DNA from 4 places in the Bacillus sp. OTU2372 genome. Region 1 is predicted to be linked to each of the others. Evidence: riboswitches for the same ligand, from Rfam matches in the RefSeq annotation. Region 1 holds a riboswitch; each other region holds the start of a gene.
The links. Region 1 has a riboswitch for S-adenosylmethionine ahead of AAHB15_RS12885 (methionine biosynthesis PLP-dependent protein). Riboswitches for the same ligand answer to the same signal wherever they lie in the genome.
Positions count from the first base shown of each region.

Region 2: another riboswitch for S-adenosylmethionine. It lies ahead of AAHB15_RS11875 (methionine ABC transporter ATP-binding protein); the one in region 1 lies ahead of AAHB15_RS12885 (methionine biosynthesis PLP-dependent protein).
Region 3: another riboswitch for S-adenosylmethionine. It lies ahead of AAHB15_RS09880 (YezD family protein); the one in region 1 lies ahead of AAHB15_RS12885 (methionine biosynthesis PLP-dependent protein).
Region 4: another riboswitch for S-adenosylmethionine. It lies ahead of metK (methionine adenosyltransferase); the one in region 1 lies ahead of AAHB15_RS12885 (methionine biosynthesis PLP-dependent protein).

Region 1 is NZ_JASATK010000006.1:206,868-212,594, forward strand. It holds gene AAHB15_RS12880 (asparagine synthase-related protein) at 1-593, opposite strand, end outside; SAM riboswitch class I at 983-1,096, shown strand; gene AAHB15_RS12885 (methionine biosynthesis PLP-dependent protein) at 1,232-2,344, shown strand; gene metC (cystathionine beta-lyase) at 2,344-3,537, shown strand; gene AAHB15_RS12895 (bifunctional homocysteine S-methyltransferase/methylenetetrahydrofolate reductase) at 3,534-5,393, shown strand; gene metH (methionine synthase) at 5,371-5,727, shown strand, end outside.
Region 2 is NZ_JASATK010000005.1:243,463-249,189, forward strand. It holds gene AAHB15_RS11870 (O-acetylhomoserine aminocarboxypropyltransferase/cysteine synthase family protein) at 53-1,369, shown strand; SAM riboswitch class I at 1,498-1,604, shown strand; gene AAHB15_RS11875 (methionine ABC transporter ATP-binding protein) at 1,735-2,760, shown strand; gene AAHB15_RS11880 (methionine ABC transporter permease) at 2,753-3,421, shown strand; gene AAHB15_RS11885 (MetQ/NlpA family ABC transporter substrate-binding protein) at 3,436-4,275, shown strand; gene sufC (Fe-S cluster assembly ATPase SufC) at 4,655-5,440, shown strand; gene sufD (Fe-S cluster assembly protein SufD) at 5,462-5,727, shown strand, end outside.
Region 3 is NZ_JASATK010000004.1:102,521-108,247, forward strand. It holds gene cysC (adenylyl-sulfate kinase) at 1-238, opposite strand, end outside; gene sat (sulfate adenylyltransferase) at 254-1,405, opposite strand; gene AAHB15_RS09870 (inorganic phosphate transporter) at 1,469-2,536, opposite strand; gene AAHB15_RS09875 (phosphoadenylyl-sulfate reductase) at 2,688-3,404, opposite strand; gene AAHB15_RS09880 (YezD family protein) at 3,480-3,608, opposite strand; SAM riboswitch class I at 3,705-3,806, opposite strand; gene AAHB15_RS09885 (hypothetical protein) at 3,989-4,279, shown strand; gene AAHB15_RS09890 (AbrB family transcriptional regulator) at 4,498-5,607, shown strand.
Region 4 is NZ_JASATK010000007.1:222,224-227,950, reverse strand. It holds gene pckA (phosphoenolpyruvate carboxykinase (ATP)) at 1-892, opposite strand, end outside; SAM riboswitch class I at 1,156-1,293, shown strand; gene metK (methionine adenosyltransferase) at 1,601-2,800, shown strand; gene asnB (asparagine synthase (glutamine-hydrolyzing)) at 3,128-5,032, shown strand; gene AAHB15_RS14210 (gamma carbonic anhydrase) at 5,074-5,586, opposite strand.

The sequences.
Region 1 (5,727 bases):
GTTGAAGATGCATCTAGAGAGTCAAACATACCTGGGTTAGCCAAAAACTCAGCAATCCATTGCTTGTTGAGACTATTTTCTACAAATGATAAGGCTAATATTGGACGAATGGCTGTACAGAAGATAAACATTTGGAGATTTTGATGAAAATAAAGTATTCTATTTCCAGAATAATCCCTTGCCCCAAATATCTCATGTTTTTTCTCGTCCCATATCATAAAGGCGAAATCCCCAACTAAATACTTAGGGGTTTCTTCTCCCCATTTATAATAAGAACGTAATATAAGTTCACTATCAGACATCGTTTTTCTGTCAGATATTTTGACTTGTAATCTTTCAAACAATTCTTCTCGATTATCAATAATCGCATCAGCCGTAATAGCTAACTTTCTTTGGTGATCATAATAAGGAAGTTTCTCACCTACAGACTCCGGTGTGATCCACTGTGCATGGCAGCCAAGGAAGACTTTGTCGTTATGCCAAGTTTGAATATCATCCGCCGGATATTTTTCTAATTCTTTCATCATCTGGCTTCCGTGCTCTAGATTGATCTGTTCATCGTTTAAATGATATATTCCGGCTATTGCGCTCATCTTTTCCTCCTGCCATACATTACATCAGTTTTGCCAATCTTTTAATTTAAACCTAAGTTCACTAAATAGAACACCAATTCCATAGTAAAATAAAAGAAATTTCTTTTAATTCAATTTCCCGAAACTATGGTATAATTTTATCAGCTTTATGTATCTAATCTATTAAATTGATATTCCATAATACCTATTTTAGTTCTTTATTAAGAACAATTTATATCACTATCATAAATCCATAAACTACCACTGTCAACAACTTTTCCATTAACTATTTATATATTTTTTAAAAAGATTTTTCGCCCAGTTTCTTCATTGATATAGTTATTACTAAAAAACAAATTGACATAACACGAAATTTGTAGTAAATTTTATAAATAATCTAAATAATTGTTTTCTTATCAAGAGAGGTTGAGGGAAGGGCCCTGCGACACCTCAGCAACCTTCAATGTCTATTCTCATTGAAAAGGTGCTAAGTCCTGCAAATTTACTAATTTGCAAGATAAGAAGAATGACAGGTGCGTTGTGCATACAAAAGTCTTCTTCTTATAAGGAGACTTTTTTTATTTATTAAAATGCTTTATCACTCAATCGCGTTAATGTGGAACATTATAAACATTTATTTATTACAAGGAGTGTGCGTTATGTACAAAATTGATACGAAACTAGCCCAAATTGGTAACCGCAGTGAAACAACAACTGGAACCGTCAATCCGCCTGTATATTTTTCAACAGCCTTCCGTCATGAAGGAATCGGGCAATCTACTGGATTTGACTATACACGAACAGGGAACCCAACACGCCAGCTCCTTGAAAAAACCATCGCTGATTTAGAAGGTGCGGATCAAGGATTTGCATGCAGCTCTGGTATGGCTGCCATTCAACTAATCCTTGCTTTATTTGAATCTGGGGACGAATGGATTGTTAGTGAAGATTTATATGGTGGTACTTACCGCCTATTAGAAAAGGGCTATAAAAAATGGGGCTTAACCACTCAATATGTGAATACCTGTTGTCCGGAAGAAGTTGAAAAGAAAATCACAGCACAAACAAAGGCGATTTTCCTAGAAACACCAACCAATCCGCTTATGCAGGAATCGGATATTGCAGCGATTTCAAAGATTGCTAAACAACATGGCCTATTATTAATCGTGGACAATACGTTCTATACCCCACTTTTACAACAGCCAATCAGCCTTGGTGCGGATATCGTCATCCATAGTGCAACGAAATACCTTGGTGGTCATAATGACGTTCTTGCTGGACTTGTTGTGGCAAAAGGAAAGGAACTTTGTGAAGGATTAGCTTTCCACCATAATGGTGCCGGAGCCGTGTTAAGTCCATTTGATTCTTGGTTATTAATGCGCGGAATGAAGACATTGTCACTAAGAATGGAACGGCATGAAAAGAATGCAAAGGCCATCGTAGAATTCTTTTCACAACATGATGCTGTAACAGATGTTCTCTACCCAGGACGCGGCGGAATGGTTTCCTTTAGAATTAAGGACGAAGCATGGGTGAATCCATTTTTACAGAATTTAAATTTAATCAGTTTTGCAGAAAGTTTAGGTGGAACGGAAAGCTTCATTACTTATCCAGCAACGCAAACACATATGGATATCCCAGAAGAGATTCGCATTCAAGCGGGCGTTTGCAATCGTTTATTACGTTTCTCGGTTGGAATTGAAGATTCACAAGATATTATTGAGGATTTACAGAACGCTTTTGCTAAGGTTCAGGAAGGGGTAATTGCATAATGGCACACGAAGAATATAGTTTTGAAACCAGACTGCTTCATAACAAACATAAAATTGATCCAGTAACGGGGGCGGTTAGTGTTCCCATTCAGCATGCATCTACCTTCCACCAAGCTGATTTCGATCAGTTCGGCAAGTACGATTATGGCCGCAGCTTAAATCCGACTCGTGAAGCACTTGAAGATGTGATCGCGGAACTTGAGGGCGGAGTGAAAGGATTTGCTTTTGCATCAGGGATGGCAGCTATTTCAACTGCCTTCCTTCTTCTATCCTCTGGCGACCATATTGTGATTACCGAGGATGTGTATGGCGGTACCTTCCGAATGGTCACTCAAGTTCTTTCGAGACTTGGGATTGAACATACCTTTGTCGATATGACCAATTTAGAGGAAGTAAAGGAAGCGATTCAGCCGAATACAAAGGCATTTTATGTGGAAACACCATCAAATCCATTAATGAAAGTTACAGATATTAGAGCGATTAGCGAGATTGCGAAAGAAATCGATGCGTTGACATTTGTTGATAATACGTTCCTTACTCCTTACCACCAAAAGCCGCTTGCATTAGGTGCGGATGTTGTCCTTCATAGTGCAACGAAATTTTTAGCAGGACATAGTGATGTGGTTGCAGGCCTTGCCGTTGTAAAAGATGAAGATTTAGCTAAAAGACTAGGATTCTTGCAAAATGGTTTTGGTGCGATTTTAGGTGTTCAAGATGCATGGCTTGTTTTACGAGGAATCAAGACACTGAGTGTTCGCCTCGAGCAATCACAAAAATCAGCGATCAAAATTGCAGAATTTTTAGATGCACATCCGTTGGTTGAAAAGGTTCATTATCCAGGGCTTGAAAGCCACCCGCAATATCAAATTCAGAAAGAACAAGCAGATGGTCCGGGAGCTGTTTTATCCTTTGAATTAGCTACTGAAGATGCCCTTCGCACCTTTGTTGCGAATGTGGAAATCCCTGTTTTTGCGGTTAGTTTAGGTGCGGTTGAATCCATCCTTTCTTATCCGGCAAAAATGTCTCACGCTGCTATGTCTAAACAGGACCGCTTGGAGCGTGGAATCACGGATGGACTTGTCCGTTTATCAGTTGGACTAGAAAATCCAGATGATTTGATTAAGGATTTTTCTCAGGCACTTGAGGAGGTTCGTGCTCAACATTTGGTGTTACATCAAGGAGAATCATCATGACCTTTTTAGACAAATTAAAAAACCAAATTTTAATAGGCGATGGTGCCATGGGCACACTGCTTTATTCATTTGGAGTGGATACATGTTCAGAAGAACTCAATTTATCTCAAGCAGAACAGATCCAAAACATCCATCGGGCCTACATTGATGCCGGAGCAGATGTCATTCAAACCCATACGTATGCAGCCAACTATTTAAAGTTGCAGCGGTATGGATTAGAAGATTCGGTTAAGGAAATCAACAGCGCTGCTGTCCGAAATGCAAAAAAAGCCGCTCAATCGAATGCTTATGTCCTCGGAACGATTGGCGGTAATCGCGGGATAAAAACAAGTTCGATTACAATAGAAGAATTAAAACGAAGCTTCCGTGAACAATTATATTGCCATTTACTTGAAGGTGTTGATGGACTGTTATTCGAAACCTTTTACGATTTAGAAGAGCTCGAAACCGTCCTAACGATTGCACGAAAGGAAACGAAGCTGCCGATTATTGCTCAAGTTTCCCTTCAGGACCCTGGTTTCTTACAGGACAGAACACCTGTTAATGAAGCTTTAAAAAGGCTGGAAGGCCTTGGCGCTGATGTCGTCGGCCTTAACTGCCGGTTAGGCCCGCACCATATGTTATTGGCATTGGAACAGGTTGAGATTCCGAAGCATGCTTTCCTATCTGCCTATCCAAATGCAAGTCTTCCAACCTATACAGACGGAAAGTTTCATTATGAAGGCGATGCCGATTATTTCCAAAAATCGGCGCAACGCTTTAGAAATGAGGGCGTACGCTTGCTTGGCGGCTGCTGCGGGACAACACCAGACCATATTCGCGCCTATGCATCTGAATTAAAGAATAGTATCCCTGTGACTGAAAAAGTTGTAAAATTGAAACAAAAGCCGATTATTGTCGAAACTGCTCCTAAAAGGGAATACACTCCCCTGCAGGAAATCGTGAAAGAACGACCATCGGTTATTGTCGAATTAGATCCTCCTCGAAAACTGGATACAACTAAGTTTTTCGAAGGGGCTAAGGCGCTTAAAGAAGCTGGCATTGATTCCATCACTCTTGCGGATAATTCGCTGGCAACCGTTCGGATTTCTAATGAATCCTTAGGCTATCTTTTAAAAAGTGAGTTAGGCATGCGGCCACTGATTCATCTTGCCTGCCGTGACCGCAATATCATTGGACTTCAATCTCACTTAATGGGTCTTCACACACTTGGAATGAATGATATCTTAGCCATTACGGGAGACCCTGCAAGAGTAGGAGATTTCCCTGGTGCTTCGTCCGTTTATGATGTGTCGTCATTTGAACTGATACAAATGATTAAACAGATGAACGAAGGCTTGTCCTACTCCGGTAAAGACTTAGGACAAAAAACAGCTTTTAGTGTCGCGGGTGCCTTTAATCCGAATGTCCGCTCTGTTGAGAAAGCCGTGAAGCGTTTGGAGAAAAAGATCCAATACGGTGCAGATTACTTTATTTCTCAGCCGGTCTTTTCTGAGGAAAAATTAATCGAAGTCTATGAAAATACGAAACATCTTGAAACACCGATTTACATTGGCTTAATGCCATTAACAGGCAGTAAAAACGCAGAGTTCCTTCATAATGAAGTGCCTGGAATTAAAATTGCCGATTCCATTCGTGACCGGATGGCTCTCTTGAATGACAATCCGCTTCAAGCGGCTAGAGAAGGCGTGGCGATTACCAAGTCACTCATTGATACAGCATTAGATTTATTTAATGGAATTTATTTAATTACACCATTCTTAAGGTTTGAATTAACAGCAGAGCTCGCTGCTTATGCAAACCAGCGAGCCAGTGAGATTAGGGGGGCCAGCTATGCCGAAAACACCATTTTCTGAACAACTTAAAAAGCGCATCTTAGTCATGGACGGTGCAATGGGTACGATGCTGCAGCAGGCCGATCTTACAGCAGAGGATTTTGGCGGTGAGCAGTATGAAGGCTGTAATGAACACCTCGTTCTAACCGCTCCTTCCGTCATTTCTCGTATTCATCGTGAATACTTAGAGGCCGGTGCAGACATCATTGAAACCAATACGTTTGGGGCGACAAGCCTTGTATTAGATGAATATGAACTTGGATTTAAAGCTTATGAGATTAATAAAATCGCTGCGATGCTTGCTGTCAGAGAAGCGATGAGCGTTTCGACCGATGAGTGGCCACGTTATGTAGCA
Region 2 (5,727 bases), on a different contig from region 1:
TCTAGGAAGCGGGGTTTTTTCATTTTTTTGATAAAAAGGAGGAACAGGAAAAATGGCGGAAAATCAAAAAAAGTACCGTTTTGAAACACTAAGTGTTCATGGAGGCTTGTCACCAGATCCTGTAACAGGAGCACGCGCTGTCCCAATCTATCAAAACAATGCCTATCAATTCAAAAATACAGAACATGCAGCCAACCTGTTTAGTCTAGTAGAACCAGGGTACATATACACAAGAATTCACAACCCAACGACAACTGTTTTTGAAGACCGCGTCGCACTATTAGAAGGAGGAGTAGGAGCACTCGCCGTTGCCAGCGGCATGGCTGCCATTACACTCGCGATCTTAAATATCGCCGAAGCAGGCGATGAAATCGTCGCTGCTTCCAATCTTTACGGCGGAACCTATAATTTATTAGCGGTTACCTTGCCTAAATACGGAATCAATGTAAAATTTGTCGATGCAGAAAATCCGGAAAACTTCCGCAACGCAATCACTGAAAAAACAAAAGCCGTCTTCGCAGAAACCATCGGTAATCCAAGTTTACGAGTACTTGATATTGAAAAAGTGGCCGACATTGCCCATGCAGCAGGGGTCCCCTTAATTATTGATAATACCTTTGCCACACCATATCTCTGCCGGCCAATCGAACATGGTGCCGATATTGTCGTTCACTCGGCAACTAAATGGTTATTAGGCAACGGAACCACAACTGGCGGCATTATTGTCGATGGCGGTAAGTTTGATTGGAATTCTCCAAGATTCCCAGGCTTCACCACCCCGGATGACAGCTATCATGGCCTTGTCTATGCAGAAGCCTTAGGGGCAATTGCCTATATCATAAAAGCGCGCGTCCAATTATTACGTGATCTCGGACCTGCACTAAGTCCGCAAAATGCCTTCCTGTTTACATTAGGGCTAGAAACGCTTCATGTGCGGATGAAGGAGCATGTAGCCAATACCAAGCAAATCGTTGATTATTTATTAGCTCATCCGGCGGTGGAGTGGGTATCCTATCCTGGTCATAGTTCACATCCAGATTATCAATTAGCGGAAAAGTATCTGCCTAAAGGAGCCGGCTCAATGGTGGTCTTTGGTATTAAAGGCGGAAAAGAAGCGGGAGCAAAATTGATCAATTCCTTAACACTCTGGGCACATGTTGCCAACGTCGGTGACGCAAAGAGCTTAATTATTCACCCTGCCAGCACCACACATCAGCAGCTCGATGCCGAAGGACTTAAGGCTGCCGGTGTATCAGAAGATTTAATCCGTCTCTCCATCGGGATTGAGAATGTCGAGGATTTAATGGATGACCTTGAGACAGCGATAGAATCTGCGACAGGATTAACCTCACTAAAAGCGAATGCCTAAATTTTACCTACTATTATGTTCAGAAAAAATCGTTGACACCCCATTTTATCCGTGATACGATAACTTTTGTTAATATAATAAGTTTACTTAAATAATATAATGTTTTAATTGAATATAGAAGCTGTAAGCTCTTATCGAGAGAGGTGGAGGGATGTGCCCGATGAAGCCCGGCAACCGTCAATATTTATTGAAATGGTGCCAATTCACACAAAGCGTTTGCTTTGGGAGATGGGAGAAAGGTTTATTTTTGATAATGCCTTTCTGCCCGCGCAGAAAGGTATTTTTATTTTTCTGAAATAATAGAATTCTTTTTACTCTTACAGTTAACCCTATATCCAAGATTTCGATAAAAAGTAGGTGATCAAATGATTTCAATTCAGAATGTTCGGAAAATATTTCCCGGTAAAAAAGGTGAACTTAAGGCAGTCGATGATGTAAACCTTGAGATTAAAGATGGAGAAATCTTCGGCGTGATTGGCTATAGTGGTGCCGGAAAAAGTACGTTAATCCGCATGCTAAATGGGTTAGAGCTCCCAACAGAAGGAAGCGTTACGGTTGCAGGTCGTGTTATATCAAAAGTTAAGGGGTCTGAACTTCGCAAGGCCCGTCAGGAAATCAGCATGATCTTCCAGCATTTTAACTTACTGTGGTCAAGAACAGTCAGTGAAAATATTGCCTTTCCACTAGAAATTGCCGGTGTTAAAGGTCCGCAAAGAAAGAAAAGAGTGGCAGAGCTTGTTAAACTGGTTGGTTTGGAAGGCCGGGAAAACGCCTATCCATCAGAGCTTAGCGGTGGTCAAAAGCAACGGGTTGGAATTGCCAGGGCACTCGCGAATAATCCAAAGGTATTACTTTGTGACGAAGCAACTTCAGCGTTAGATCCTCAGACAACAGATTCAATCCTCGAATTGCTGGTGGATATCAATAAACGCCTAGGTTTAACAATTGTGTTAATTACACACGAAATGCACGTTATTCGAAAAATCTGTCACCGCGTGGCTGTTATGGAAAGCGGCAGGGTCGTTGAGCTTGGTTCAGTGCTGGATGTCTTTAAAAATCCGCAGCAGCCAATCACGAAGCGATTTGTCCAGCAAGTATCAGAGAATGAAGATACAAAAGAAGCGGCAGATCATTTGCTTGAGCGTTATCAATCTGGTCAGATTGTTCAATTAACCTTTATTGGTGAATCAGCTGAGCAGCCAGTTATCACAAATTTAATCCGTCATCATCAGGTCACGGTTAATATTTTACAAGGCAAAATAGCGCAAACGCAAAATGGATCATATGGAACCCTGTTCATTCATATCGATGGCGACGACAAGGAAGTTAACCATGCAGTTGATTTCATTCGCGCTCAAGCTGTAGGTGTGGAGGTGGTTACAAATGATTAAACATTATCTTCCAAATGTTGACTGGTTAATCATGTGGGAAGAAACAAAAAATACACTTTACATGGCAGGTATTTCCGTTGTAGCAACCTTCATTTTAGGTACCTTACTAGGATTAGTTTTATTTCTTACTTCCAAAGGGAACCTCTGGGAAAACAAACCAATCAACGCTGTGATTAGTGCCATCGTCAATATTTTTCGCTCGATTCCGTTTATTATCTTAATTGTATTATTAATCCCGCTGACCACCATATTAGTTGGATCGATGATCGGTGAAAATGCAGCATTGCCTTCTCTTATTATTGGTGCGGCTCCATTTTACGCAAGAATGGTGGAAATTGGCCTTAGAGAAATTGATAAAGGGGTCATTGAAGCTGCCAGATCAATGGGGGCAACTACTGGGACGATTATCTGGAAAGTTTTATTGCCAGAATCAATGCCAGCCCTTATTTCTGGAATCACAGTTACCGCAATTGCTCTTGTTGGGTATACAGCTATGGCAGGTGCGATCGGTGCCGGCGGCCTTGGGAACCTTGCGTATAACTATGGTTTCCAAAGAAACCAGAACGACGTTACACTAATTGCAACAGTTATTATTTTAATTATCGTTTTTGTGATTCAGTTTATCGGTGATTTTATCACTTCAAAATTAGATAAAAGATAAAAGGAGAGGTCAACATGAAAAAATGGTTAACATTAGTTTTAACAGCAGCACTTGTGCTAGCATTAGCTGCATGCGGAAAATCAACTGACAAGTCTGAAGGTACAGACACGAAAAGCAGCACAACCAAATTAGTGGTCGGAGCATCTACTGTTCCACACGCAGAAATCTTAGAAAAAGCAAAACCAATTTTAAAAGAAAAAGGTATTGACTTAGAAATTAAGACGTTCACAGACTATATACTTCCAAACAAAGCTTTACAGTCAAAAGAGCTAGATGCAAACTATTTCCAACACATTCCATACCTGGAGTCACAAAATAAAGAGTTTGGCTATGGTTTCGTTAATGCTGGCGGTATCCACATCGAGCCAATTGGAATTTATTCTAAGAAATACAAGAAACTAAGCGATCTTCCTACTGGCGCTCACTTAATCATGAGCAACTCTGTCGCTGACCACGGCCGTCTGCTTTCATTATTAGAAGCACAAGGACTTATCAAATTAAAATCGGGCATTGATAAAACAAAAGCAGAAATCAAAGATGTTGTAGAAAATCCTAAAAAACTAGTATTTGATGCAGATTACGAAGCAAAACTTTTACCACAAATCTATAAAAACGGTGAAGGCGATGCCGTTTTAATCAACTCAAACTATGCTATTGATGCAGGTTTAAACCCAATTAAAGATTCAATCGCGATTGAAGACAAGAACTCTCCATATGTGAACGTCATTGCGGTTCGTAAAGGTGATGAAACCAAACCAGCGATCAAAACACTTGTAGAAGTTCTTCACTCTAAAGAAATCCAAGACTTCATCCTTGATAAATACAAAGGTGCAGTTGTACCGGTTTCTGAGTAATATATAATAGGTAAAAATGGGTAAGTCAGTGAGTGATTCACTGGCTTTTCCTCGTTTGTTTGAATACATGAAACAGGTTGATTGGGTAAAAATAGAAAAGTATTTATAGTCTATTACAGTTGGAAATGATAAAAAAATGAGGTATGATTCTATTCGGGTCTATTCTACATAAGGGGTTATTATCAGAATCTTCATTCAAATGTTCTGTTTGTATTCTCAATTAGTTTTATCTTAATGAAAATAGCTCTTTGTTTCTACTGTTTAAGAGTTGCTAATACATTTCATTTGTTATAAGATTGTAATGAGAATAAAATGAGAATAGAACTACAAACAAACTTGCATTGCAAGCTAACAACACTTTCTTTTCGGAGGTATAAATATGGCTGGATCAACTTTAACGATCAAAGATTTACATGTAGCAATTGATGGGAAAGAGATATTAAAAGGTGTTAACCTTGAAATAAAGGGTGGAGAAATTCACGCAATCATGGGACCAAACGGTACTGGTAAGTCCACCTTATCATCTGCCATTATGGGACATCCAAAATATGAAGTAACTAGCGGTTCGATTACTCTAGACGGACAAGATGTTCTTGAAATGGAAGTAGATGAGCGCGCACGTGCAGGACTATTTTTGGCAATGCAATACCCAAGCGAAATTAACGGCGTCACAAATGCCGATTTTTTACGTTCGGCGATTAACAGCCGTTTAGGTGAAGGAAACGAAATTTCGCTTATGAAATTTATTCGTAAGATGGATAAGCAAATGGAATTCCTTGAAATGGACCTGGATATGGCACAGCGTTATCTAAATGAAGGATTCTCCGGCGGTGAGAAAAAGCGTAACGAGATTCTTCAATTAATGATGATTGAGCCAAAGATCGCGATCTTGGATGAAATTGACTCTGGACTAGATATCGATGCCCTAAAGGTTGTTTCAAAGGGTGTTAATGAAATGCGCGGAGAAGATTTCGGCTGCCTAATTATCACGCACTATCAACGTCTTTTAAACTATATCACTCCTGACCATGTGCATATTATGATGCAAGGCCGTATTGTTAAATCAGGCGGACCAGAGCTGGCACAACGCTTAGAAGCAGAAGGATATGACTGGATCAAACAAGAGCTTGGCATTGAAGATGAAACAGTTGGGCAAGAAGCGTAACTGAGTGTTAGGAGGATTACAATGACAACAGAAACCAAATTACCAGTTGATCAGGAATTTGTCCGCTCGTTCTCGAAAGAAATGAATGAGCCTGCTTGGTTTGAAGAATTCCGGCTTAAAGCACTAAACGAATTCGAACAGCTTTCCATGCCAAGACCTGATAAAACCAAAATAGAGAAATGGAATTTCACACAATTCCAACAGCACACAGTCAAAAGTGATGCCTATCCATCACTAGATGCACTTCCAGAGGAAGTAAAAGCATTAATAAATGTAGAGGATCAAAA
Region 3 (5,727 bases), on a different contig from region 1:
CATAATCTGAAAAGCCTAAGTCCTTGTTTAAACCATGACGGATATTATCACCATCTAGGACATATTCATTAATTCCCTGACGATATAATTCACTTGACACGGCATTAGCAATCGTTGATTTACCAGAACCGGAAAGGCCAGTAAACCAAAGAACACAGCTTCCATGACCATTTTGAGCGCGGCGGTCTGCTTTCGAAACCGTTGCAGAGTGCCATGTAATATTCGTTGCTTTAGTCATTGTTGTTTATCCTCCTTAGACCGTTGCGGCTTCTTCTTTCATACCTTCTATTAATACTTCCACTACTTCTTTCCGGCTGAATGTAGCAGGAGGAAGGACACCAGCGCGAAGCATTTCTCTAACCTTAGTACCAGAAAGGATCACGCGGTCTTCTTTGCTGTGCGGGCAAGTTTTGTCAGATGCCATACCCTCACACTTTGTGCAATAGAAGCTGTGTTCAAAGAACATTGGTTTAATGCCAAGTTCGCCTTCAGCGAAATTGCTGAAAATGTGCTGAGCATCATATGTTCCGTAATAGTTGCCTACACCAGCATGGTCGCGGCCAACGATGAAGTGAGTGCAGCCAAAGTTTTTACGGGCAATCGCATGGAAAATTGCTTCTCTTGGTCCGGCATAACGCATTGCTGCTGGATATACACCAAGTTGTACACGCTCAGCAGGATAGTAATTATCAAGTAATACACGGTAGCTTTTTAAACGAACTTCTGCTGAAATATCGTCTGATTTTGTTTCCCCTACAAGCGGGCTTACGAATAATCCATCAACTGTTTCTAAGGCAGCTTTTTGGATGTACTCATGTGCACGGTGGATTGGATTTCTGGTTTGGAAGCCAACAATTGTTTTCCAGCCTTTTGCTTCGAACATCGCGCGTGTTTCTTTTGGCTCATACCAAACATCAGCGAATACGCCTTTATCAGATTTTTTAACAAGTGTAATATCCCCTGCTACATAAACAGGTCCTCTTTCATATAAACGTTTAACGCCTGGATGGGCGACTTCGTCTGTTTTGTAAACTTCAATAGCTTCTTTATCTAAATCTGGCTCATACCATTCAGATACTTTGATTACACCATAAACCTCGTTTTGAAAAACTAACTTGATTTCTTCTCCTACTTTGAGTGTTGCAGCCGTTTCGTAGGAAACAGGCAATGTAACTGGAATGGACCAGATGGTATTGTCTGCCAAACGCATGTTAGAAACAACATTTTCGTAGTCGGCTTTTCCAAGGAACCCTGTTAGCGGGCTGAATAGTCCTACACCAATCAACTCTAGATCACTCAATGCAATAGCATCAATCTCAAGTTCTTTCTCGATGTTTGTTAAATCATAAGTTGGGTCGAATGCTTGAATTAGTTTTCCTCCGTGAGGTGCTGGTAAAAATGACACTTTCAATCAAGTCCTTTCTTTTTTGGGAAATTATATATCAATAAAAATATGAAACTAGCAGATTTAATCTTTCGCAATCTCCTGGTGCACCGTGATACTTGGTTTTTGTCTTTTCATTAAGGACATAACACCAAAGACGGATATTAACACCCCGGCCATTGCGATGATAGGGTAAAGATTATGTTCAATAATCATTTGGATTAATGTATATGATAATACCATGGATAAAACCGGTGATACAATCCAAACTGTTAGAAGTTGTACGACGATATCTTTTTTCAAAACAGATTTGCCATTTTTTGCAAATCCAATCCCGATAATCGATGATGTGGTAATTTGTGTCAACGGAACTGGAATTCCAAAAACAGAGGCAATCGTTACAATAGTTGCACCTGTTCCTGAGATCACACAGCCCTCTTCTAACCGCAGTGCCGTAATTTTCTTCCCATTCGTCTCAAGGACGCGATGACCGAGGATAAGTGCCCCGCCGGCTACGAATAAACCGCCCCACAAGATCCCATTTTCGGTAGAAATTATTTGGGCCCCGACCAGAGGACCTACGGCATTGGCCACATTGTTCATTCCAGCTGAAAAGGCTTCGAACAATCCCATAAAAACGACTAATACAGAAAGAAAAGGGACTGCCTTCGTTGCTTCCATCCATTTTTTTAAATGTTTATTTTTTAATAGATACGTAACCGAGATCGCAATGATAAAGGCAACAAATGGCGTCAGCAGCCAGAATAGCAAAATCCAAACTAGTTTGCTGACAAACACGGATTGATAGACAATCCCTGCACCAATCACAGCACCTACCGCTACTTCACTCGTTGAAAGTGGAATTCCGAAGATATTCGCTAGGAACAATGACAGTGCCGCAGAAGTTAAAACAATTAAGGCAACCGGGACCGTAAACGTGCTGCTTGGGACAATCCCGCTTCCCAGCGTTTTCACAACTTCTCCGCCGCCAAGCCATGCTCCAAAGAAAACGGTGATACTGCATAACAGCAAGGCCAGCCTTTTTTTTACGACACCTGCTCCGTAGGCAATCCCCATCGAAGCTGCTGCCCCGCTGGCACCTATATTAATGGCAAAAAACAAACCAATCATCATGGCAATAATTGTGAGCAAATAAAATACCCTCCTTTAATCCCGCATTACGGACTTTTAACCCCCGTCTTTAAAATAATGATGGATTAAGAGCCCGAAGAGGTGGGCACTGCCCATCAATACCGGAATGGTTCAAAATCCACAGTGGGGACCACGGTGGTGATGCTCTGGCTTAACGGGTATGTAAGCCACATTCTGTCTTGCCGCTGCCTGACCAGCGTCCTGCGCGTGAATCCCCGCCATCTCCAACCGGCTTTGTGCAAGGGAAACAGCCAATACTAGGGTAATTTTGGTCATGTAAGGTATTGTATGGAAGATCCTTACTCTTGATGTAATCCCAAACCTCATCCCAAGTCCAATGAATTAATGGGCAAACTTTAATATTTTCGAATTTTTCATCCTTATTAAGGAATTCAGTGTTGGCTCTTGTTGGTGACTGTTCCCGGCGCAGTCCTGAGATCCACGCTTGTTTAGCAGTCAATGTCTCCCTTAATGGGATTACCTTACGAATGTTGCAGCACTGATTGGCATCTCTAAGCCATAAAGCTGAGCCATATTGTGCTGCTTGTTCATCAAGACTTACTTTCGGTTGTTTCCGCTCAATCCGCAATGTTGGGAAGCGGGCTTCGATTTTGTCGATTACCTCGTATGTTTCAGGGAAATGAAGCCCTGTGTCTAAAAATACGATATGGGCATCAGGCTTTACCTGATGAATGAGGTCAATCAACACAATCGCTTCTGCACCAAAACTTGATGCATATACGATTTCTTCATCGGGATAGTTGTTATAAGCCCACTCTAATACCGCACGTGCCCCTTTTGTTTCATCATCGAATGAAAATGTGTCTGAAATTTGTTGCCAATTTTGATAGGTTATTGCAGCCGTCATTCTACATGCCTCCTTTTTTCATAAAAAAAACGTCTTCCTGGATGGTTGACGTGTGGTCAGCCTCCAGCGTTCTGGTCAGCGGATTTTATTTTGTTTAAGACGAACCTTTTCATTTTTTTCTATTTGTACAATCTTGCCATCCTGAACTACTAGTGTAATCGACCCAAATTTTAAAGAAACCAACATGCTCTCTAAATGAGTAATTAGTTCTTCCCTTTCCGCAGCGTTCAGATGATTCGCCTCCTTTTTACAAAAAACGCCTTCCCCATTTTAGGAAAGGCGTTACTTAATCCAGTAAACACCTTATCTACCAAAATGAAAAACATTTTGCTGGAATTGGCACCTTGCTTGGCAGGTTGCCGGGCTTCATCGGGCCAGTCCCTAAGCCTCTCTAGATAAGAATTTTATTTGATGGAATTAATCCTACCATACCAATAGGATTTATGTAAATAAAAAAATACAAAATTTAAAAAATTATTAGCCTCCCCTCTCTATCGTTGTGAACTTTTAGCAAAAATTTTTTTGAAACCAATGCCCTTTTTTGAATTTTTGCATTTACTGTAATGTGAAGGAGGATGATAGATGTGACGGAATTGAATTTTCATCAAATTGCCCATGAACTGTTAAAAAAAGAAGTAGAAGTGGTGACCCTTCAAGGGAACTTTGTTGGCAGACTTCTCGATGTTGGCCGTGATGTTATTGTATTGGAATCGAGAGGCAGGGTTCGCCCGCGAGTTTTAGCGATCAGAATTGAAACCATCGTGGCGATTTTCCGGGTAGAAAATATTGGACCTAGAGGACCATTTGGATTTGGACCAGGTGAAGCCGGGGATTCACCTGAGCGCGAGGAAAGCAGCAGTAGCAGCAGTCATTAAGGTAAAATAAAGAGAAAGCAAATTTTTTATTGCTTTCTCTTTTTATTCGTATATCCGTAAACCAATGATAGTGTCTGTCATTACCCTTTTACATATTATCGTGTTAAAATAGTGAATTGAAAAATGTGCTCAAGAGTATTATGAGTTCGGAATTACATAAGTCGTGTTTCGTTATTGGAAGGACAAGATAAAATTTTTTATAGACAGAAGGGTTTTACTTGAAAAAATCAACAATGAATTTAGACCATAAACTACTTCGTTTTTCGGTCACTTTGATTACTGCTTTTGTGGGCGGACTATTGTTCACAGTCTTGCATACACCGATTCCCTGGCTGCTCGGTCCGATGGCGGCTGTATTGATCGGTGCTAGGTTTGGAAAAATCGCCTTTTACTGGCGGGTCGGAATTCGTGATACCGGCTTAATTATCGTTGGCTATTCGATTGGCTTATCGTTTACAAAAGACGCGCTCTTGCAAATTATCGCGAAACTCCCATCGATGGTGCTCATGACGACTTTATTAGTCTGCTTTTGCGCTGGAATTGCTTGGGTTGTTTCTAAACTGACTGGGGTCGATTATCCAACGGTTCTGACGGGAAGTATTCCTGGCGGACTTTCGCAGATGATTATTTTTGCGGAAGAAATGAAAGGAATCGACATTACCACTGTTACTTTCCTGCAAGTGGCTCGATTGATGATGATTATCTTTGTCGTCCCCTTTTTGATTTTGGGTCCGTTGTTTCATCATGCGGGCAGCGGTGCAGCGGCGGATGTGGTGGATAAAGCATCTCAAACCACAGGTCCGGTTTTTCCTAATTTGATTTTGTTAGCGATGATATGTATATTTTGTGCATTTTTGTCGCGTAAACTTAAGTTTCCAACTCCCAACTTATTAGGACCTATCCTCGGAACAGCGATTGCCGGTATTTCCGGGCTGCATGGACCTGTCTTGCCGCCATCTGTATTGAATGTTTCTCAGTTTATGATTGGCTCCTATATTGGTTTGTTGTTGAAACCGGAGAAACTCGAGCATAAAGCAAAAGTCATTAGCCTTGCATTTTTAAGTGGTCTGTTCATGATTGTCGGGGCTGTCGGATTAGGAATGTTGCTTATTTATTTTTACCATATTACACCGTCCACTAGTTTATTAAGCCTGGCACCAGGAGGAATGGATCAGATGGCCATTCTCGCCCATGAAGTGAACGCCGATTTATCCATGGTTACAGGCTATCAATTATTCCGGCTCTTTTTCATTTATTTTGTCGTCCCCCCAATGCTGCGGCTGTTTTTTAATGTTGGATCTGGAAAGATAAAAAAGAAGCCGGCATAGTTTCAAATTGACGTTGGAAGATGGAATTACTACTGGAATTGTATTTGGATAATGTATTATTGACTACCTTGTTAAAATATTTTTTGGCTAACTTTCATCTATAAGCACTATTGAATACCT
Region 4 (5,727 bases), on a different contig from region 1:
CGTTTTCTAGAACGGTACCAAACCGAATTGCATCAAAAATTTGCGGCTCTTTTTCATGGGAAAGATTAATGCACTTGGCATAACAGCCGCCTTCAATATTAAAGACCCCATTAGATGACCAGCCGTGTTCATCATCCCCAATTAAGCGGCGATTTGGATCTGCTGAAAGAGTGGTCTTTCCTGTTCCAGACAATCCAAAGAATAAAGCCACATCGCCCTCAATTCCAACGTTAGCTGAACAATGCATGGAGAAAATATTATTTTCCGGAAGCAAATAATTCATGACAGAAAAGATGGACTTTTTCATTTCCCCGGCGTATTCTGTGCCGCCAATTAATACAGTTCTTTGTTCAAAAGAGATGATAATAAAGGTTTCAGAATTTGTTCCATCAATCACTGGGTCCGCTTTAAAATTGGGTGCGGAAATGACCGTAAACCCGGCATCATGTGTCAGCAATTCTTCTTCTGTTGGGCGGATAAATAACTGATGTGCAAATAGATTTTGCCATGCAAGTTCATTGATTACTTGAATGGGCAGTTGGGACTTTTTATCTGCTCCGGCAAAGCCCTTGAAAACAAAAATCTCATTTTGTTGTCTTAAGTAATCAAGCATTTTATGATAAAGTTTCGTAAAAGCTTTCTCTGAGATTGGCTGGTTTGTTGAGCCCCACGCAACTTTTGACTTAGTAGACTCTTCCATAACAATAAATTTATCCTGTGGCGAGCGTCCGGTATATTTACCTGTGGAAACACTGATAGCGCCGGTGGAAGTTAGAGTTCCTTCATTTCTTCTTAAAACCTTTTCGACTAATTGGGGAACGGATAGTTGAACCTGGACATGACTTTCTTGTAACAAGTGCTTTAATTCGGTTGGAATATGAACAGAATTCATTGACTGAAACCTTCCTTTACATTGATTATTTGTTCAATAGTATAACACATTTATTATAATAGTCTATACTAATATATAAAATTATGTGAATATTTAAGAGTTTATTCTTGTGATAAGAAAATAGTCCTGGATTAATGATTAATAATAAGAGGAAGTAATAAAATGATCTAAAGTAACAGTTTACTCTTTTAAGGAAAAATTTGATAAAAATTCATTGACATTGTTTGAAATAGTAGGTTATGATTTACCCTTGAACGGATACTCTCTTATCCCGAGCTGGTGGAGGGACAGGCCCTATGAAACCCAGCAACCTGCAAACGAAAAAACGGATTTTAGTTGAATCCCCTATTTCGGGCAAAGGTGCTAAACCTGAAGCAAGGCTTGACCTTGAACGATAAGAGTGAAAGGCACGCAGAACTTTTGCTATCAACCTTTCCTCATTAGATGGAAAGGTTTTTTGTTGTTTTTACGTGCTTGCTACATAAATGTACTTTTTATTCCATCGTATAAACTGCCAGGGCATTATCCGAAATGAGAAAATAGTCTGGTTCAAGCACCAAGGCACTTTTACATTTCTATAATAATAATCCCATGTTTATTTCATACTACTAAGGGAATGAGTTCCGTATCAATTCGAGGTTAAAAGGCAGGTATACATAAAACCCATACAGCTAACCTCACTTTATTCCATAATAAGGAGGAATTCAGATGTCAACAAAACGTCGTTTGTTTACTTCTGAATCAGTAACCGAAGGTCATCCTGACAAGATTTGTGACCAAATTTCTGATTCCATTTTAGATGCAATTTTAGCTAAAGATGCTAATGCTCGAGTTGCCGCTGAAACTTCAGTAACAACAGGATTAGTTCTAGTAGCAGGAGAAATCACGACATCCACTTATGTAGATATTCCTAAAATCGTTCGTGAAACAATCAAAGGGATCGGTTATAATCGTGCAAAATATGGTTTTGACTCCGAAACTTGTGCGGTTTTAACTTCTATTGATGAACAATCTCCTGATATTGCGATGGGCGTTAACCAAGCCCTTGAAGCTCGTGAAGGTCAAATGTCAGAGGAGCAAATTGAAGCAATCGGTGCAGGGGACCAAGGTTTAATGTTTGGTTTTGCGTGTAATGAAACAAAAGAGCTTATGCCTCTTCCGATTTCACTTGCGCATAAACTTGCACGCCGATTGACGGAAGTACGGAAAGAGGACTTACTGCCTTATTTGCGTCCGGATGGAAAAACACAAGTAACCGTTGAATACGATGAGAACGATAAACCTGTTCGAATTGATACGATTGTCATTTCAACGCAGCACCACCCAGAAATTTCATTGGAGCAAATTCAGCGTAACGTGAAGGAATATGTTATCAATCCTGTTGTTCCAAAAGAACTGATTGATGAAAACACTAAATATTTTATTAACCCAACTGGCCGTTTTGTTATCGGCGGGCCGCAAGGTGATGCAGGTTTAACAGGCCGTAAAATCATTGTGGATACTTACGGCGGTTATGCTCGCCATGGCGGCGGTGCATTCTCTGGTAAAGATCCAACAAAGGTTGACCGTTCAGCGGCATATGCTGCTCGTTATGTTGCCAAAAATATTGTGGCTGCAGGATTGGCAGATAAGGTAGAAGTTCAGCTAGCATATGCAATTGGTGTAGCAAGACCTGTTTCCATTTCAGTTGATACGTTTGGAACAGGCAAAGTTAATGAAGAGCAATTAGTTACGTTAGTAGAACAAAACTTTGATCTTCGTCCAGCTGGTATCATTAAGATGCTTGACCTTCGCCGCCCAATCTACAAGAAAACAGCTGCTTACGGCCACTTTGGTCGGACAGATATTGATCTTCCTTGGGAGCGCACTGACAAAGCAGATGCGTTAAGAGAGCAAGCAAATCTATAAGTAAGCAGGGAGTTGCATCTAGAATGTAACTCCCTTTTTCGTTTCATCGTCATTTAAATTGATTTTGTAACTATGTTTAGGTAGGTACAAAGAAGTGAAAAATGAAGGATATCTTGGCGATAAAGGATAAACATGATAAACTTTGGTGATTGCGGATTTGTCCGCAGTCACTGGACGCTATTGACGACCGAGAGAGAAAAAAAGAGTCCTGCGGGTGTTTAAAATTTTCCTAATGTTCACAGTGCCATTTTTTTTATAATAGTGGTAGTATTAGAGAGATGTTTTTTAGAAGACGTTTAATATGAATTGGAGTAGGTGAGGTACATAATGTGTGGTTTTATCGGTTGTGTACACGACAAAACACAAAACTATAGTGATGAACAAAAACAACAATTTAAAAATATGAACGATTTAATTACCCATCGCGGGCCGGATGATGATGGTTTTTATTACGATGACCATATCCAATTTGGCTTCCGTCGTTTGAGTATTATCGATATTGAAAGTGGTCATCAGCCGCTAACGTATGAGAACGAGCGTTATTGGATTATTTTTAATGGAGAAATTTACAATTATGTTGAACTTCGTGAAGAGTTATTAAAAGAAGGACTGTCATTCGCTACAAGTTCGGATACAGAAGTAATCATTGCACTCTATAGCCACTTAAAAGAAAAAGCGGTTGAAAAGCTGCGCGGAATGTTCGCCTTCGTGATCTGGGATAAGCAGGAACAAACCCTTTACGGTGCACGTGATCCGTTTGGAATAAAACCGTTCTTTTATTTACAAGATGGCGAAAGAACCTTTTTTGCATCTGAGAAAAAGAGTATTTTATTGGCATTAGAAAATGATGTCCTCAATTATGATGCTTTACAGCATTACTTGACCTATCAGTTCGTTCCAGAACCAGATACGCTTTCAGAGGGAATCAAAAAGTTAGAGCCTGGCCATTATTTTACCAAAAAAATCGGTGCTCCAATGGAAATGAAAAAGTATTGGAAGGCCCACTTTAAGCCTGTTCAGAAAACGGAAGCTGATTTTATTAAGGAAATTCGTGATGTATTATTTGATTCAGTCGAAAAGCATATGCGCAGTGATGTTCCGGTAGGGTCATTCCTATCAGGGGGAATAGATTCTTCAATTATTGCATCGATTGCAAAAGAATTTCATCCTGCTATTAAAACTTTCTCTGTTGGTTTTGACCATAACGGGTTCAGTGAAATTGATGTAGCTAAGGAAACAGCTGAAAAGCTTGGTGTTGAAAATATCAGTTACATCATTACACCTGAAGAATATATGAATGAAATTCCTAAAATCATGTGGCATATGGATGATCCTTTGGCTGACCCAGCCTGTGTTCCTCTTTATTTTGTAGCAAGGGAAGCACGTAAACATGTTACCGTAGTCCTATCAGGTGAAGGGGCTGATGAATTATTCGGCGGTTATAATATCTACCGGGAGCCGCAGTCATTAGAGGTATTTAATAAAATACCGAGGGTTGGTAAAGTTTTATTAAGAGGAATTGCCGGGATGATGCCTGAAGGAATGAAGGGTAAAAGCTTTATTGAGCGCGGCGTAACTCCAATGGAAGAGCGTTATATCGGTAATGCCAAGATGTTCACTGAAACAGAAAAGCGAGATTTATTAAGTGTTTACCGTGAAGGTTTAAACTATATGGATGTAACAAAGCCGCTTTATCATGAGTCAAGAGGTTATGACCCAGTAGACCGGATGCAATATATTGATATCCATACTTGGATGCGAGGAGATATTTTACTGAAGGCTGATAGGGTGACAATGGCTCATTCACTAGAACTAAGGGTGCCATTTCTAGATAAAGAAGTGTTTGAAGTGGCCTCGAAAATTCCAACCAGCTTAAAAACAGCTAATGGTACAACCAAATACATTTTACGTAAAGCAGCTGAAGGCGTAGTCCCTGAGCATGTTCTAAACCGTAAGAAGTTAGGATTCCCTGTCCCAATTCGTCATTGGCTAAAAAATGAAATGAATGAATGGGCGAAAAAGATTATCCGTGAAAGCAACACAGACCATCTGATCAATAAATCATATGTCTTGGGCTTACTCGAAGATCACTGTCAGGGCAAAGCTGATAACAGCCGGAAGATCTGGACAGTGCTTATGTTTATGGTTTGGCATCAGGTATATGTGGAAAATGTCTATACGTTTCAACGTGATTATGCCCTGCAAAAGGAATTACAATCAGTAAAGCATTAAGAGTAAAGCACCCGCAAAAATGTGGGTGCTTTTGTTAATCTTTAAGATTGCAAAGACTTATAATATTGGCCTTTCTCAGCATATTCTGTATAGATACGTTCCATATCTTTTTTGTCCTCCGGGGTTAATTCCCTAATAACTTTTGCTGGTCTGCCAAATGCTAAGGTATTAGGAGGGATTTTCTTTCCTTGAGGCACAAGGCTTCCGGCTCCAATAAAGGCACCTTCTCCAATCTCTGCTTGATCGAGAATGATCGATCCCATACCAACTAAGGCTCTTTTTCTTACAATGCAGCTATGAAGTATGACTTGATGCCCAATCGTAACCTCATCTTCTAAAATTAGCGGGTTATTAGGACTTTGGTGTAAGATAGAATTATCTTGAATATTAACCTTATTACCTATTCTAGTTGGGGCGACATCGCCTCGAATGACGGAATTAAACCAGACACTGGACTGTTCGCCAATTTCCACATCACCAGTTATTGTGACATAATCGGCAATAAATGCGGTTTCGGCAATTAACGGGTATTTGTCTTTAAAGGGGTATATCAATTGGAATCGCTCCTTTTTAAATGATAAGTATATTTTAGCGAATAGTATAAGTGGTTTTCAAAAAATAAATCTGTTATAACCAATAAGTCTAAACTTACTGGGATTTAACAATAAAGATATCTTTTTCTAGGGGGACGAATT